3 linked regions of the Adhaeribacter radiodurans genome follow. Each later gene encodes a partner of the first gene's protein in a complex. Links are inferred from orthologs where the notes say so. Each region holds a gene or a part of one and is shown on either strand. Other genes may lie near its edges.

What was found. Proteins that work in one complex are often made in the same cells at the same time.
Region 2: the proteins of dnaN (region 1) and dinB are in contact, whole or in part, in a solved structure (PDB 1OK7), measured with the Escherichia coli proteins. The link is inferred for Adhaeribacter radiodurans from one-to-one orthologs.
Region 3: the proteins of dnaN (region 1) and HUW48_RS06615 are in contact, whole or in part, in a cryo-EM structure (PDB 8GIZ), measured with the Escherichia coli proteins. The link is inferred for Adhaeribacter radiodurans from one-to-one orthologs.

What each region holds. Positions count from the first base shown.
Region 1 is NZ_CP055153.1:3,339,252-3,342,688, reverse strand. Bases 319-3,143 are described here. They hold dnaN (DNA polymerase III subunit beta), read left to right. Parts: upstream 319-1,081; coding sequence 1,082-2,206; downstream 2,207-3,143. Other genes in these bases: HUW48_RS13545 (hypothetical protein), read right to left, coding at 2,960-3,143; gldC (gliding motility protein GldC), read left to right, coding at 2,455-2,799; gldG (gliding motility-associated ABC transporter substrate-binding protein GldG), read left to right, coding at 319-884. Also shown: more of gldG, read left to right, coding at 1-318; more of HUW48_RS13545, read right to left, coding at 3,144-3,437. UniProt on the Escherichia coli protein: Confers DNA tethering and processivity to DNA polymerases and other proteins. Acts as a clamp, forming a ring around DNA (a reaction catalyzed by the clamp-loading complex) which diffuses in an ATP-independent manner freely and bidirectionally along dsDNA.
Region 2 is NZ_CP055153.1:899,102-901,881, reverse strand. It holds dinB (DNA polymerase IV), read left to right. Parts: upstream 1-740; coding sequence 741-1,820; downstream 1,821-2,780. Other genes in the region: HUW48_RS04175 (pirin family protein), read right to left, coding at 1,870-2,724; HUW48_RS04185 (MutS-related protein), read right to left, coding at 1-276. UniProt on the Escherichia coli protein: Poorly processive, error-prone DNA polymerase involved in translesion repair and untargeted mutagenesis. Copies undamaged DNA at stalled replication forks, which arise in vivo from mismatched or misaligned primer ends.
Region 3 is NZ_CP055153.1:1,569,290-1,572,203, reverse strand. It holds HUW48_RS06615 (DNA polymerase III subunit gamma/tau), read right to left. Parts: upstream 2,474-2,914; coding sequence 527-2,473; downstream 1-526. Other genes in the region: HUW48_RS06610 (SDR family oxidoreductase), read right to left, coding at 2,673-2,914; HUW48_RS06620 (M16 family metallopeptidase), read right to left, coding at 1-148. UniProt on the Escherichia coli protein: Part of the beta sliding clamp loading complex, which hydrolyzes ATP to load the beta clamp onto primed DNA to form the DNA replication pre-initiation complex.

The sequences.
Region 1 (3,437 bases):
CGCTTTTCTTTTTGGATGCTATTAACGCCGACTTAGATAGTATTGGACCGCAAGGATATTTTGCGTTTCCGTACAATCTTAATCTGGATGATTTATTATTTAAGTACGGGGTGCGGGTAAATGCTGATTTGGTGCAGGATATTAATTCGGGGCAAATTCCGGTGGTAACCGGGCAATATGGCAATCAGCCGCAAACTCAATTAATGAACTGGCGGTACTTTCCGTTACTTAATACTTTTAGCCAGCACCCGCTTACCCGAAATTTAGATGCCGTATACGGTAAATTTGTAAGTACGCTGGATAGTGTACGGGTAAAAGGAATCAAAAAGACGCCTTTGTTATTTACTTCGCGTTACACCAAAATTCTGGTGCCTCCTATTACCATTAGCTTAAACGAAGCCCGGGTTAATATAAAACCTGCTTTGTATAACAAAGGCCCGCAAGCCGTCGGGTACTTGCTCGAAGGAAATTTTTCTTCGGTTTTCACAAACCGACCTCTACCAGAAGGATTGCCCGCCAATACTCTGCCCATTACTACTACCGGCAAGCCGGCTAAGCTTATTGTTTTTTCCGATGGCGATTTCATCCGGAACGAAGTTAATCCGAAGAATAACCAGCCCTACGAATTAGGTTTCGACCGTTTTATGCGAACCCGTTTTGCCAACAAAGATTTGGTAATGAATGCAGTAGAATATTTGTTAGATGAATCTGGGTTAATAAATGTACGGTCAAAGCAAATTACCTTGCGCCCGCTCGACCGCATCCGGATAAAAGAAGAACGGCAACGTTGGCAACTTCTTAATCTTGTTGGCCCCTTGATAGTACTGGTTTTGTTTGGCTTGGGTAAATATTATCTCAGGCGGCGAAAATATGCCCAGGTTTAACAATTTTATTTTCTTAAAAAGGGTTTAAAGCCTCAAAAAGAAAATTAAAATTTTACTAAATATAGTGATTTTAAGCCTGAATGGAAACGGAATAGAGGGTAGTAGAAGGGTTACAAAAGATTTCCACAATCGTGGTTTTTGGGTAGGAAAAACTCTAATTATTTCTAACTTTGTTTCATCACTTCAGACAAACAGGAATGAAATTTATTGTATCGTCTTCCGCTTTATTAAAACAGCTACAAAGCATAAACGGGGTAGTAGCGAATAACCCGGTGGTTCCAATTCTGGAAAATTTTCTCTTCGAGATTCATGATGGTACGTTAACAATTACCGCTTCTGATTTAGAAACTTCCATGATTACGGAGTTGCACGTAGAAGCCAAAGAAAATGGCCGGATTGCGGCTCCCGCCCGGATTTTACTCGAAACTCTTAAAAATTTACCGGACCAGCCCGTTACGTTTACCCTCGACGAAGAAACTTATACCATTGAGTTAAGTTCGGCCAACGGACGATACAAGCTTTCCGGTGAAAATGCCACGGATTTCCCGAAAGTGCCGGCAGTTAAAAGTCAGAACTCCATCGAAGTGCCGTCTAATGTATTAGCCCGGGCTATTAACAAAACCATTTTTGCCGTAAGCACCGATGAGCTACGACCAGCCATGACGGGTATTTTTGTGCAGCTTACCGATAGCAATATTACGTTTGTGGCCACCGATGGGCACCGTTTGTTGCGGTACCGGCGCAACGATGTTGCTTCCGGCGATTCTGCTTCTATTATTATTCCCCGCAAGGCATTTACCTTACTTAAAAATACTTTACCCGCCGAACCTACCTCGGTGCGGGTAGATTTTAATAACTCAAATGCTTCCTTCAGCTTTGAAAATATTCGGTTGGTTTGCCGCTTAATCGATGAACGGTATCCGGATTACGAAAACGTAATTCCGATGAAAAACCCGAACAAGCTAAATATCGACCGCTACGATTTACTCAGTTCCGTAAAAAGGATATCTATTTACTCAAATAAAACAACGCACCAGGTACGCTTAAAACTAGCTGGTAGTGAGCTGCAAATATCCGCGGAGGATCTGGATTTCTCGAACGAAGCCAACGAACGCTTAAGCTGCCAGTACGAAGGAGAGGACATGGAAATAGGCTTTAATGCTAAGTTCTTACTCGAAATGCTGAATAATATTGATTCGGATGAAGTAAATTTAGAATTATCTACTCCTAACCGGGCCGGTTTACTAATGCCTACTAATAACGATGATAACGAAAATATCTTAATGTTGGTAATGCCGGTAATGCTGAATAACTACGTTTAACCAAGGGTAGATTGGAAGCAGTAAATTGAAGCTTAATTTACTAAAAAAGTAAATTTACTATAATTATGATAATACAAAGGGAAGCGAAACGCTTCCCTTTTTTGTTGTTTCTAGTTTAAGCTGATTTTCTAACCGCACGCATCCGGAATATTTTTCGTCAACAATTTACAATTCCCGGTTGAAGGTTTACCTTTGCCCGAAAATTATTTTAATTGTTATAAACAGTTTACTTACTTATTTGCAGACACATGAAAAAATCAGAAATATATTTTAGTATTGCCCTTGATGATCAACACGTACCGGAAGCTATTTCGTGGCGCGCCACCGATGCCGGCGACACTATTCATTTTGCCAAGGCTATAAATATTGCCCTTTGGGATCGCAACGAATCGGGTACCATGAAAATTGATCTTTGGACAAAAGATATGCCCGTAGACGAAATGAAGTATTTTTACATTGATACCATAGGAGCCATGGCCGAAAGCCTGCAGCGTGCTACGAACGATAATACTATGGCCCAAAAAATGAAGAGTTTGTGCGAAGAGTTAATGAAACACGTAGAGGAAGATCAAAAAAAACAACCTAACGCTTAAGCTAAAACTTAAAAAGCCCCACTATAAAGTGGGGCTTTTTGTTAAAATATAAGTACTTCGACGAAATTAATTTAGACTGTTAATTGAATAAAGTGCTAAACACTAATGCTTTAATAGTTTGATAATTAACAAATAATAACCAACAACTACAAATTTAAAATTACCGGTTAACCGAAGGCCTTAAAACGGGATCGGAAGCAGAGGTGTTTAAAGATTCATTGGTAACGGCTTTGTTCAGGGTGTTTTCTTGTTTCTTCGATTTTGCTAAACCTATATTTTTCGCAAAATCTTTATCGTATTTATAAAAATCTGGCCGGTTAGCGTAATATCGGCCGTATTGGTCAAAGCTTAAAAAGCTTTCTAATTCTTTGTCCCGCTCCCGGCAAATTCCCTGGCAATTTTTTTCTACTATGCTCGCGTCATGAGCATATTTTTGCTCAATCTCCATCATCTTACTTACTTTTTCCTGATTTATTTCCCGTAAACGTTTGGCTTGAAAATTATTCAATTTCAATTCCCGGATCATTTGATCCGAAAGCCGATTAGCTCGTTGTTTGGCTATCTCAGCTTTATCCAGCTTTTGCGCTTGAACCCCAAAACAGGTAGCCCAAAACAAAAGGATTATAATTCCTGATTTT
Region 2 (2,780 bases), 2.4 Mb from region 1 along the record:
AATGCGTTTTAAAAAGGCATGATGGTATTGTTTATACCGTAAGCGCTGGTGCCAACGCATTATAACAATAAATACAATGTAAAATAAAAACAACCCAACCCAGGCGGCGGAATTTAAATCTTGCCGGAAAAAATAAACCACACTGCTTACTCCGGCAACAAAAATTGCCAGGCGTAACCAGCCAACCTGGCTGCACTTTTTTTTATAATTTAGTTCTTGTAGAGTATTTTCTTCGGCTAAATTTCTAAAAATTTCGGGGGGTGATGGTTGTATCATTCCGGAGATGGTTTGGTGCACAAAGTAACAACACTTTTGCGAAAGAAAACGAGCAACAAAGGAAAGTTCTTATAAGTTGAGGATTTATAAATTGCTGGTATTATTTGCTGATTAAGTAAGCGGACCAAATTAATTTTAATATTTGATGTTGGACAGGTAGTAAAAAGGCATAGACATTCTATTACTTAAACACAAAAATCTACCAGCTAATACCATGATACTTATGTCTCTTTTCTTAAAAGTTTTTATTAGTAAGCCCTTCTCAAAAAAGCCTGATTTTTACTTTGTTTTAAAGTTTACCTTATAGATTTCAGCGCATTCTTTTTAGTTGCTTCTGTTATAAGTTTTAGGTGTAAATAATTAATAATAGGTTAGTCTGGTTACCACAAAACTTTGTTGAAATTCTTTTTGCCACGGGATTGTAACTTATATTTACTTATTCAATTTTGCTAAATCTTATAAATTTGAGTTCTGCCATCCGGAAGATTATTCATATTGATATGGATGCCTTTTATGCGTCGGTGGAGCAGCGCGACCATCCGGAACTACGCGGAAAACCAGTTGCCGTTGGAGGCTCCCGAGCGCGCGGAGTGGTAGCCGCAGCCAGTTATGAAGCCCGCAAATTTGGCGTTCATTCGGCCTTAGCCTCGCGCATAGCTGCCCAAAAGTGCCCGCAATTAGTTTTCGTAAAACCCCGGTTTGAAGTATACAGCGCCATCTCCCGCCAAATTCGCGAAATATTTTACCGGTATACTGATCTGGTAGAACCCCTTTCTTTAGACGAAGCTTACCTCGATGTAACTGAAAATAAAATTGGTATGCCTTCAGCTAGTATAATTGCGAAAGAGATAAAAGCGAGCATTCTGGCCGAAACTGGTCTAACTGCATCCGCCGGAGTATCTTTTAATAAATTTCTAGCTAAAATTGCCTCCGACATGAACAAACCCGATGGTTTTACCCTTGTTACACCGGATAAAGCAGAGGCCTTAGTAGCCAGTTTAACTATTAATAAGTTTCATGGCATAGGCAAAGTAACCGCAGCAAAAATGCAGCAACTAGGCATTACTACTGGCGCCGATTTACGGGAACGTTCCGAAGAAGAATTGGTGCGGCATTTTGGCAAAACCGGGCATTACTATTACCGCATTGCCCGCGTGCAAGACGACCGTCCGGTGCAGCCGCATCGCATTCGTAAATCCATTGGGTCTGAACGCACTTTTGACGTAGATTTAATTGAAGAAGAAGACTTACTGGAGCGTTTGCATTTTCTGGCGCAAGAAGTAGCCCAGGACATGGCCCGTCTGCAAACTTCGGCCAAAACCATTACCTTAAAGTTGAAGTATTTTGACTTTACCCTCCAGACCCGCAGCAAAACTTTACTCAGCTACCTAAACTCTACCGATGCTATTTTTACCATTGCCCGCGAACTACTGCGTACTCCAACTCTACCCCTGTTCCCCGTGCGTTTATTAGGTATCTCGGTTTCTAATTTACTTTATCCGCACGACCAGCCGGCTTCTTACCAGCTTACCTTTGATTTTTAGTAAAAAATCTGCCTCAACGAGATTTTTAAGCAGGTTTGTTAAAAATTTACTATTCTGCCCAAACCCCCATTTTTCCCATTTGGTAATCGCGCATGGCTTGCATAATTTCAGCTTGGGTATTCATCACGAATGGTCCTTGGGCAACAACCGGTTCATTGTAAGGTTCGCCGTGGCCTAGAATAAGGGTAGTGTTTTCGGTAGCTTCCAGTTGAATTTCTTTGCCATCGTTGTTAAATTGTATTAAGTTATGCGTAGTAGCACTTTGGCCATTTATGTTAACTATACCGCGTACCACGTAGCATAAAATATTCCGGCTTGCTGCAATTTGTGCTGTATAAGTTCCCCCAACCTGGAGTTCTAAACGGGCAATTTGAATATCTGTAAGCGAGGGCACAGATCCTTTGGTACCGGCCCATTCTCCGGAAACAGCGTGAATAGTAACTTTACCTTCATCCAATGTTATAGCTGGAATTTCTGCCTGCTGCAAACCAACGTAATGCGGAGCGGTCATTTTAAGTTTGGCTGGCAAATTAAACCAAAGCTGAATAACTTCTACGTTGCCTCCGTGTTCTTTAAACTCTTCCGACGAAACTTCCGCGTGAATTAGCCCTCGGCCCGCCGTCATCCACTGGATGCCGCCCGCCCGAATTACACTTTCACCGCTACCCGTATCGCGGTGCACCAAATCACCGTCCAGAACAAAAGTAAGGGTTTCGAAACCACGATGCGGATGTGGCCCAAAAGGAAGCCCCCGGTTAAAAGGCGGATATACCTGCGGCCCGTGATGATTTAAAAATAAAAAAGGATCCAGGTAATCAATTTGGCTGGTAGGTAAAGCCCGAAAAGTAATTAAATCGTGAATAGGAGCAGAAATAGCTTTATGTATTTTTTTGATGGTTCGCATACAGAATTTAGGTAAGGAATTTTCTTAGATTTTGAATTTTGCCGTTTATTAAAGGC
Region 3 (2,914 bases), 1.8 Mb from region 1 along the record:
CAGTGGTATAGGTATAAGTTTTTTCTTTTGGTTGGGCAGTCGGGTCAGTAGTGGCAGTTGGAGGAGTACTTGTTTGCCGGCTAGTAGTTTTACACTGGGGCAGCAACAACACGGCGACTAAAAGCCAGGGATAAAATATTTTCTTCATTATAGGAAATAAATGCGTGAACTGAATGTAATCTCTGATGATTAAATATAGGATTTTTATTTGTAGTTAAATAACGAGGTGATCTGATGAATTATTAGTTTAAGCTATTGTTTACCCCTCCACCTGCAACAAGCTAAAAACACGGAAGAAGAAGCCATCTAAGCTACGTTGTATCTTTATCACCAATTCTCTCAAAAAATTTTGATTTGCGTCAGAACCTGGAATTATAGTTTGGCCAGTAAAGAATTTGAAATGCCGGATCTGAATTCAGATAAAAAAGTAAATTTTTACTGTAAAGTAAAGCCTGAGAGGAATGAAATTTACTATTTCGGGTAATCTCTACTCCCTTATTTTGAGCTTACCCGGAGAACTGAAAATTTAAAAAGAAGTATCTAAGCCCAATCGTTTTTTTATCTCAGGTAAGATGGGATACCGTTCAGCGAGGTAGTTGTATTTATCTATGGAGGTATACAGCTTTACTCCTTCTACCTGCGTTTTTACTTCGATTTTTACATTAAGGCGATTATTGCGCAACCGGTTTCGCAATGCTGCTAAAAATTCGGCGCGGATAGAATTAAATTGTTCAATTTGCACGTGGTTTTCTACCTCTAACCTTATTTCATTAGTAGAGGTTAGTTGCACCGGCCGATTCAGAATCATGTATTCCGCCATTTTCCCTTCGGCTTTTTTCTGTTCGGTGAGCTGTTTCCATACCATTTCAAACTCAAATTGATTAACTGGCTGAATAGAGCCTTGGTTAAGACTTTCTGGTTCTGCTTCTAAAACTGCCGCCTCTTGGTTAACAACTGGACTTTGTACCTGGGCCTTAATGTCTTTTAAACTAGGTAACTTTACTATTTTTTTGGCAGGTGGCAAGGGAGCAGCCGGCCGGATAAATTGTTGTTCGGTGTATTGATCTTCGGGTACATTAGGCGCGGGCAGCGGCACAGTTGGCACCGGAGGTAATTTATTTATTGCCGTGGGTGAAGTAACCGACATTGGTTCTGCCACAACGCTTCCATTACTATCATTAATTGGCATAGCCACTGGAACAACACTTGCCCCATTAGCAGTTGAGGTAATTGAGGTAGTCGATGCTTTCTGACCGTTTGTATCTGGCATAGAAGTTACACCCGGTGCTTCAGAAAGCGTATTTACTTTAACATCCGATTCTAAGCTAGTTTTTTTTTTGACGTCGCCGTTGGAGGAGAAGTCTTTCGCAAAGGTAACTGCCGAGGGCAAGTGTACCAGTTTCATGAGGCAAAGCTCGACGTGCAAGCGCTGATTTTTACTATTTTTAAAGTTCTGGTCGCAAGCCGCCACAATATTTAACCCGGACAATAACAACGACAACGAAGCTTTCTGCGCTTGTTGCGCATATTTGGTTTTAATATTATCCGATACTTCCAGCAATTGCACCGTTACCGGATCTCTACACACGAGTAAACTCCGGAAGTGTTCCCCAATCCCTAAAACGAAATTATGGGCATCGAACCCGTTTTTTAAAATCTCATCGAATAAAAGTAAAGTACCCGATAAATTATTGGCCAGAAAATAATCCGTTAACTTAAAATAATAATCATAATCCAGAATGTGCAAGTTATCTACGGTTGCTTTGTAGGTAATCTTGTTTCCGGAAAACGTCACCATCTGGTCAAAAATGGAAAGAGCGTCGCGCAAGGCTCCATCTGCTTTCTGAGCAATTAAATGTAAAGCATCGTCTTCCGCGGTAATTTCTTCTTTCGCCGCAATATTGTTTAAGTGCTTAACCATATCCTCAATCCGGATTCGGTTAAAATCGAAAATCTGGCAACGCGACAAGATAGTTGGAATAATTTTGTGCCGTTCGGTGGTAGCTAAAATAAAAATAGCGTAAGAAGGCGGCTCTTCCAGGGTTTTCAGGAACGCGTTAAAAGCCGAGTTCGAGAGCATATGCACCTCATCGATGATATATATTTTGTATTTACCAGTTTGCGGGGCATAACGAACTTGTTCTACTAAATTCCGGATATCTTCTACGGAGTTGTTAGAAGCAGCATCGAGTTCGTGAACGTTAAACGAAGCGTTGTTATTAAAACTCCGGCACGACTCACATACATTACAAGCCTCGGTAGTAGGTGTAATATTCTGGCAATTGATGGTTTTCGCTAAAATACGCGCGCAAGTAGTTTTACCCACTCCCCTGGGGCCACAAAATAAAAATGCCTGGGCCAGGTGATTACTATTAATCGCATTTTTAAGCGTAGTGGTAATGTGGTGCTGCCCCACCACGCTATCGAAAGTAGCTGGCCGGTATTTACGTGCCGATACAACAAAGTTTTCCATCCTTAAACAAAGATAAGAAAACCGGTGTAAGCTTGAAAGCTAAAAGTTTAACCTTGCACTAACCTGCTATAGATCAATATATTAAATTAAAACAGCAATTTTATTAAAAATTTAAGCCTCAGATTTGTTTTCTTCACCTAACCCGAAATAAATTGTTTCGGCTACTTTTACTTAACAATATACTGGCTATAAGACACTATTAAAGGTGTTCCGGAATAAAAAAATGGGCGTTTTCCTGGGCAAATTCTTTAAATGTTCGGCCTCGTTGTCCGGTAATTTTTTCTACCGTATCCGTAACAGTAGCTGCGTAACCCGATTTTGAGATATTGTTAAGTTCCATCATCGCATCAATCATCCAATCCGGAGCATGCATGCTGCTCATGGCCTGTCGGGCGGCTTGGTCGGGCACATCTACGTAGGTAATGGTGCGGCCGGTAACTT